Regions from separate parts of the Sporomusa sp. 246TCP1 genome, predicted to be linked through region 1. Evidence: riboswitches for the same ligand, from Rfam matches in the RefSeq annotation. Region 1 holds a riboswitch; the other holds the start of a gene.

Region 1 (4,083 bases):
AGTAGTGAAAAGAATTCTGGTTTTTAGAATAAAATTGATAGCCGGTACATCAATAATTGTGGATTGACCGGTAATTAATAATTGTGCATATTTCATGTCAACCACCTCATTTCAAAAATACAGGGTATTAAAGCCACAACTGATTAAAATAGCGCACTTTTTACCAACCCCATTTGCCCGAAGAGAACCTACGGGACGAATTGATTATGGCACATGCTGCCGGAGATTACTGGTAGCATGTGCCGTGCGATGCAGACTCTAGTAAAATAGTTTGACGAAAACTCTCTTTATAAAGGCTGAGCGTCACCGTAGGGACAGTTGTGGGGATTTGGACATGGATATTGCTGACAATCTTTATTGCATTGTGAAGAAGTGTAGTAACCACTCCCGTCTACATTATCACTGTCCCCGTCTCCACCAACTAACTCTTCCATCTTACCGACTTTAGTAATTTCAGGTTCTTCAAACAACAGCTTTGTCACATTATTCCCTCCCTTCATAGATTTTTTGGTAACACTGCTTATCGCAGAATTATCCTAATTTTATAAGTAGTAAGAAAAATTGTAACTTGTGAACTGTAGTGGTTTCTACAACTAGTTATTATGCGGTCTAAAATCTTCTAAAAACTTGTATATATTAAGCTACTAATAATTTGATACAACTATTGATTTGCAACAATAACAGATTTAACCCAACATAACAAAATCAATTATGCTATTGAACATGTTTATATTTGTTTGTGTTTACAACAAATAATACATTAAAAGGTAATTTGTTACAAGTAGGTATTTTTATATAACCTACTAATACAAAAGTACCTAGGAATATAAGTTCAAGTATAAGTTTTCTATCACGCACGTAACGATACGATTTCTATTAAGCGATTTATTGATCCACTTGCGGCTCTTATTTTTATATGAGATTTTATGTTAAGATATGAGAGTCGCGGAGGCTTTATAATACAAGGGGTGTCAAGTACAAAACCCGGCACAGGTGACCCCGTGCCCCGTACCCCGCACCCCGTACCCCGTACCCCCGGCTTTTGCCGGAAAAAGCGTTCCGCAGGAGAAAAGCCGGGCGGTATTCCGTTAAAAAATCCGTACTGTTTGAGCGTAAGTGAGTTTACGGATTTTAGGAATATCGCCCGGCTTTTCAGCTTTTAGACGCTTAGGGCCTAGACCTTTTGTTTTTTGGGATAATGCCAAAAGTAAAACGTCTCGCCATTATGCATGCACATCTTTATGCCAAGTAGGTATTTTTATATTAGTATGTTACATAAAAATACCTACTTGTAATAAAATTACAAAATAATATAAAATAAGCTAAGAAAAACAAAAATAATTGAAGTCAAAGTAAAAATAAGTCATATGATATTTGTTTAAATACAGTAAATTTAGCAACATAACTGTTTATTGTCAAATCCGTTTTTCGGGTGACAATTATAAAAAAGTTGTAGGGAGGTGAAAACAATGAGCCAGTCTGATCAAACAGTATTAAAAATTGAGGGCATGTCGTGCGGCATGTGTAAAGGTAAAGTGGAAAGAGCACTTCAAGGAATGCCTGGAGTTACAAGTGCGAGTGTTGATTTGGGGAAAAAAGAAGCAATTATAACCGGCTCTGCAAGTCATGCAGAGTATGTTAAAACAGTGGAAGATCTAGGGTTTAAGGTAGTTGGTTAACGAATACCTTTCTCAACAACAGCAGAGCATACAATATTGAATTATTCCAAATGCCACAAATCCAGCAGCTAGCAAATGTTGAAGTTCTTTTGATGTTGAATGGAATAGTAGACTCCGAGCCAATATTACCTCACTCTACAAGAATGGTAGTTGGCCTATGGGCATAATTGGAAACGGTTATGCCTCCCGTTTGGAAAGGAGCGCAATTTAGCGGACAAGTGCAAGCTTTATGTCTGTTTGTTCCCCTATGCACTAATTCGAAAAGATTGCCAAGCCGTTTCCGATGGTGACTGGCAATCTTTTTCGTTTTTGTCTAGTGGTAGACAAAAGGGTTATAGTGAGAACAATGCCGGTGTAGAGCGCTAAAAAAATTTGAAGAAGGAGGAGCGAGAAAAGATGAAAAAGAAAAAGCGAATGCGGGGTGGCGTTTTGACTTTGGCTGTTGTTTTGTCCTGCTGCATGTCGGGCATAGCAGTGGCGGAAGAGGCTGTCAAAACTGTGCCAGCGGAAGAAACTCAGACTGCCGCTGCCGGACAACAATCAGATCAGGCCCAAGAACAAGAGCAAGCGACTGACCAACAGGCTGCGCGCAAAGCCGATAATCAAACCACCGTAGCAAATAGTGCGCCGCAGACTGCGAATGTTCCGATAGCTGAGGTGGAGGTCAAGGCGAAAAAGGACAAGAAAAAACTGACTATAGGCCAGCAGCCCGATGCTGAAGGAGTCAATGAGTACCCTGTAACCAAAAGCTCCTCTGGCAGTAAGTCGGATGTAGAGAATAAGGATTTACCGCAGTCAATTACCGTTGTGGGACAAAAGATTCTAGAAGAGCAGCGGCCGACCACACTTGATGAGGTGTTGACTAATATCTCCGGAGTATTTGCAACCCGAAAGCAACCACAATATTGGGGTGGCAATTTGTATACCATCCGAGGCTTTGGGGGAAGTGCGTTTGACTCCGCCCTCTATGTAAATGGGTTATGGGACACTAGTTCTACCGTTGCTGGATGGACTGGGAACATTGACCGAATTGAGGTGCTCAAGGGACCTGCTGCGGTACTTTACGGAAATGGTTCGCCGGGCGGACTGATTAACATGATTACCAAAAAGCCGCTGCCTTTTTATAAATTTACCATCGGTACCGATTTTCGTTCATGGGGCGGTAAGTCACAGGACATCGATATGTCTCTGCCGCTGACGGAAGATAAAAAATGGCTGTCTCGAACTATTATTCAAAACGCTGACTATCGTTCTTTCCAGCGGGATGTAAAATTTAAGCGCTTTGACGGCAGTTTTGTTGTGCAGGGCCAGCCACGTGACGATACCACTTATACCTTCGAATTGGGTTATCATTATCACGACGGGCTAAACTACGGCGATGCCGGCAGTCTGCCGGCTACGGGAACCATCAGGGATCCGATCGGCTTGATACCTTATAATATGAACTATAACTGCCCGACTAACAAAACCAAATACATTGGACGTAGTGTTTCGGGTCAGATCGAGCACAAGTTCAATGATATCTGGACTCTTCGCTCGGCTTTGAGCTATAGCAAACGGTCGACTTTATCCAATTATCAGAGCAGTGGTACTGTAAATATTAATAATCTTACTATTGAGCAATATTGGGTATGTAAAGAGTGGTCAGATAATACCAAAGCATGGGATACTACTCTTAATGGGAAGTTTAAAGCTTTGGGGCTTAAGCACGACCTGACTTTAGGCTATACCTGGGCTAAATATACCGATATAGTACCTTATTGCTATTGGGATTATAATATGCCGGACATGTCCCTACTTAACCCTGTTTGGAGTACTCCGGTAAGAGATGAAAAATATAGTTGGCATAAGACCAGTCCCAGTATTGAGTATCGCAATGGCGGTTATCTATCGGATATATTGGAGATTTCACCCAAGCTTAAGCTGGCAGCCGGGATAAGTTATACCAGGCAAAAATGGAGTTACAATAGTAACCCCAACAACACCGGCTACAGCCGTAGATTGGGAGTAACCTATGATGCAGCGCCGGGGGTTACCTGGTTCACCGGATATTCAACTACCTATAACCCAGTAAGTCCCAAAGATAATGGCGTCAAAACTTTCTACTTTAAGCCGGAAACCGGGAATCAGATTGAGGGTGGTCTAAAGGTAGACCTGAGTAATCGCGCCAGTATTACGTTTTCAGCTTACCACATCAAACGCCAGAATATGGTTTATTGTATACCCGACACAGAGCCAGAAGAATATGTCCAGATCGGTGAATATGGCAGCAAAGGCTATGATTTGGATGCTTCTTACGTTATCCGTCCCGGCTGGAATGTTTTGCTGGCTTTCTCTCATTGTGATGCTCGTGTATACAAGGATGATTATTACTTATCTGGAAATGTATTTCCAATGGTTCCGC
Region 2 (4,083 bases), 2.1 Mb from region 1:
AGCATGATAATTTGAAGAAACCACATTTTCGCTATCTGTATTTGCTGGTTGCCAATTACAAATTTCTTTCGGTAAATTCCCGAGATTTACCACCTGCCCTTCTGTCAGACTAACAATTCGCTCCACCACATTCTGGAGTTCACGCACATTTCCTGGCCAGTCGTATCGTACAATTCGGTCAATAACCTCCGGACTAACCAAAAAGTTCCGGTCATGCTTATCCTGCTTTTCTAAAAAATAGTTAAACAATGCTACGATATCATCGGAACGTTCCCGCAGCGGCGGTATTGTGATCGATATAACATCTAACCGATAATATAGATCTTTGCGAAAGGTCCCCTTTTCTACTTCTTTCAATAAACTTTTATTGGTAGCACAAATCACCCTGACATCAACAGGGATTACCTTATCACAGCCAATTCGATTTACTTTTCTCTCCTGCAATACACGCAGCAACGCTACTTGCTGTTCCAACGGCATATCGCCAATTTCATCCAAAAACAGCGTTCCGCCGCAGGCGAGCTCGAATTTACCTGGCTTCCCCCCACGCTTAGCCCCAGTAAAGGCACCCTCCGCATAGCCAAATAGTTCACTGCCAATAAGTTCCCTGGGTATAGCCCCGCAGTTTACAGCTATGAAGGGTCCGGTGTTACGTTCACTTCGATTGTGGATAGCCTGAGCAAATATTTCTTTTCCTGTACCGCTTTCGCCTTGAAGCAATACGCTGGATAGTGAGTTTGCGGCAAGTGAGGCTATCCGGACAGCTTCCAGAATAGCTTTACTTTCGCCAATAATGTCGCTAAACTGTAAAGTCCCATAGTTTCCGCTAAACCGGTTCACCAAATTTTGAATTTGTTTAATGGGCCGTAGAATAATAACACCGCCTGTCACTGCTCCCTGTTCATCGGTAACAGGCTCCCCTGATGCCCAAAAATGACTAATCTCACCGTTGATGTCAAGCATGATTTCAGTGTCTGCGCAGGATTCTTTACACATTAGCATTCTTCTAACAAAGGAATTTTTAGCTCCTAAGATGCTTTCTACCTGAATTCCACGCGTATCCTCAATGTCATTTATGCCAATGCCAAGTATATTTTTGGCAACAGGGTTCAGTTCGCTAATAACACCATTATTGTCAACCATAATTACGCCATCAGACATAGTATTGAAAATACTTGTCAACCGATTATTAATTACACTTAGTTCTTTATTTTTTTTTCTAATACCTAGCTGAGCCATAATTGCTTCCGCTGCAGCCATCACCATCCCCAGTGTATGTAAATGAGCAGCCTCTGATTTGCCTGAAACATCAAGAATTCCTATAACTGTCCCTTTCTCGTCAATGATCGGGGCTGCCGAACAGGTCAAACAGTGATGTTTGCGGCAGTAATGCTCAGATCCTGAAACCTGAATTGATTGCCCTGTAATCAATGCTGTACCAATAGCGTTAGTACCAGCTTCGGCTTCACTCCAATTCGCACCTTGAAAAAAACTCGCCGTCATTGGGTTTGTCAAGGTATCCTTATCGCCAAAAATTTCCATAATATAACCACGTGTATCGGTTAGTGCCACAACAAAACCAGAGCCTGCGACAATCTGGTACAAGTTTTCCATAAAGGGTTTGGCAATAATAATAAGATCCCGGTTTTTTCGCAACATAACCTGAAGACTGGCAATTTCCAATTGGCGATGAATGCTATCATCATTGGGATTAACCTTGGCTTGACGGCACCTTATCCATGAATCCCAAATTTCTGGTCTGATAGAATAATTATAATTCTTGTCAGTACTTTTTAGCGTGGCTGTAAAATTTAGCCATCCGTCCCAGGTACTATCAATAGAGTTTTCGGCATACACAGCCATAAGTCACCCTCCTGTCTAAATTTTAACGTAACATCAGGTCCTGCAAATAAAGAAAATACGGCTTGTGCCAATCTTTTTACTAAGCAGCAGCCGCTGTTGTCCTCGTTCCGGTTTTAAAAAAGTTATGCTTATAGGGAAAATAAAAAGACAGAGCACGCAAAAAAAGGAGAGCGCTCTGCCTCAAATAGTAGCACTTACTCCTTTCCGCAACGGGAGGCTTACCGGTTTCCTGGTAAACCCAACGATCTGGTTGTCGTAGTTTCCATTAGACTACCAGATTCGGAGTTAATGAATATTCTGTTATTCATCAATATTATTCGTTACTAGCGATTAAAATCCTGCCTCATCGATGAAATATTCTCCAACGAGTTACATTTATCTGTCTAATGCGATATTTGAAAATTATAACCAGTGTGCATAGTGCCATTTCCCTTTGCTGCACTTTGCTTTTTTATTTATAATATAAATAGTACAGCTTGTTCTAGGTACTTTCATAATTATAAGGAGTTGAGCGGATGAAAGTCGTATCAGTATACGAAGCGGAAGGTATGGTAATGTGCCATGACATTACAGAGATTGTTCCCGGAAAGTCAAAAGGCCGGGCATTTAAAAAAGGTCATGTAGTAAAGAGCGAGGACATACCTAAACTACTAAATTTAGGGAAAGAGCACTTATATGTCTGGGAAATAAATGAGAATGCTTTGCATGAAAATGCTGCAGCAATTAGAATCGCCGAAGCCGTTGCCGGCCAAGGCATTACCTTGACAGAGCCAGTGGAAGGCAAGGTTGAACTTAGAGCGAAAATGGCGGGTCTGTTAAAAATTAATACCAGTGCATTAGAAAAAATAAACGACATTGATGAAATAGTGTTGGCTACCATTCATTCAAATCAGATGGTCGGTGCCGGAGACGTTATTGCCGGCAGCCGGGTTGTTCCTCTGGTAATTAATACTGACAAAATACGCAATGTGGAAAAAATAGGTGAGGCGTTTTTCCCAATCGTGGAGATCAAACCGTTAAGATCGCTAAAGGTAGGAGTCGTTACCACCGGCAGCGAGGTTTATCATGGACGCATACAAGATCAGTTTGGCCCTGTTATACAGAGAAAAATAACGGAATTAGGCAGTCAAATTTTACGGCAGATCTTTTCTGATGATAATGTTGCGATGATTTCTGAGTCCATCCTAACGTTAATCAAAGAAGGGGCCGAAATGATTATAACCACCGGCGGGATGTCGGTTGACCCGGATGATGTAACCCCTGCGGGAATTAAAGAGGCCGGCGGCTGTGTCATTGCTTACGGAGCACCAGTACTTCCGGGGTCAATGTTTATGCTTGCCTGTATCGGCGATATTCCGGTATTAGGTTTACCCGGTTGCGTGATGTATCACAAAACAACAATATTTGATTTGCTTGTTCCTCGTATTTTAGCAGGAGAGGAAATTACCCGGAAAGACATTACTCGCTTGGCCCATGGGGGATACTGTTTCAATTGTGATTTGTGCCAATACCCTCATTGCACTTTTGGTAAAGGCAGTTAGGTGATGAATGTCAATTTTTACTCTTTGCAACTACGTACCATCGTCCATCTGCTTTAGCGAAGGTTACCGGTATCTGGGATTTTGGTGCTGATGTTATGCTTCAAATGCCGCCTGGAACACTTTAGGCGCGACTTCACCGGAATGAGCGAACTAACCAAACTTACAACGAAGTTAACCCAGGATTAAAATATTATCCTCGTTATAACCTTTTAAAACACTAGCAACCCTTTGGTTAACATTAATTGATAACCAAAGGGTTTGCTAGTGTTTCAGTTCCGGACTGTATAAGAAACTGTAATTTTGAATTTCAGTTATTCATTTTTCCACCTTGTGTATTCTCAGCAACGTTTCCGCCAATTCCTCCGGTGCTACGAAAAATGGAGAATGGCCCGTATTTAATTCACACACTAGTGTATTGGGAAATCCGGCAAGCATTTGTTTTTGCAAATCAGGAGGTATTGCATTATCTTTAAGAGTTTTAATATACACTTTGGGAACACTCCCCCACTTTTGAGGGGTTATATTAAGGGGTTTAACAAAGACCTTGGGAATGTTAGCACCTGTTACATGTACCTGCTCACTCAGCGCCTCTGCCGACTCAGCTGAAAGGTGATTTAAGGCAAATTTTATATCCTGTTCTACACAATCATTATAAAAGAGAGATTTTGCATATTCTGGC

Evidence for each region. Region 1 has a riboswitch for molybdenum cofactor ahead of AC1ECB_RS15830 (TonB-dependent siderophore receptor). Riboswitches for the same ligand answer to the same signal wherever they lie in the genome.
Region 2: another riboswitch for molybdenum cofactor. It lies ahead of AC1ECB_RS06000 (sigma-54-dependent Fis family transcriptional regulator); the one in region 1 lies ahead of AC1ECB_RS15830 (TonB-dependent siderophore receptor).

What each region holds. Positions count from the first base shown of each region.
Region 1 is NZ_CM170492.1:3,329,705-3,333,787, reverse strand. Features, by position in the region: gene AC1ECB_RS15845 (lasso peptide biosynthesis protein) at 1-96, opposite strand, end outside; gene AC1ECB_RS15840 (hypothetical protein) at 288-482, opposite strand; gene AC1ECB_RS15835 (heavy-metal-associated domain-containing protein) at 1,470-1,679, shown strand; molybdenum cofactor riboswitch at 1,780-1,896, shown strand; gene AC1ECB_RS15830 (TonB-dependent siderophore receptor) at 2,076-4,083, shown strand, end outside.
Region 2 is NZ_CM170492.1:1,199,873-1,203,955, reverse strand. Features, by position in the region: gene AC1ECB_RS06000 (sigma-54-dependent Fis family transcriptional regulator) at 1-1,863, opposite strand, end outside; molybdenum cofactor riboswitch at 2,046-2,160, opposite strand; gene AC1ECB_RS05995 (molybdopterin-binding protein) at 2,379-3,404, shown strand; gene AC1ECB_RS05990 (alpha/beta fold hydrolase) at 3,720-4,083, opposite strand, start outside.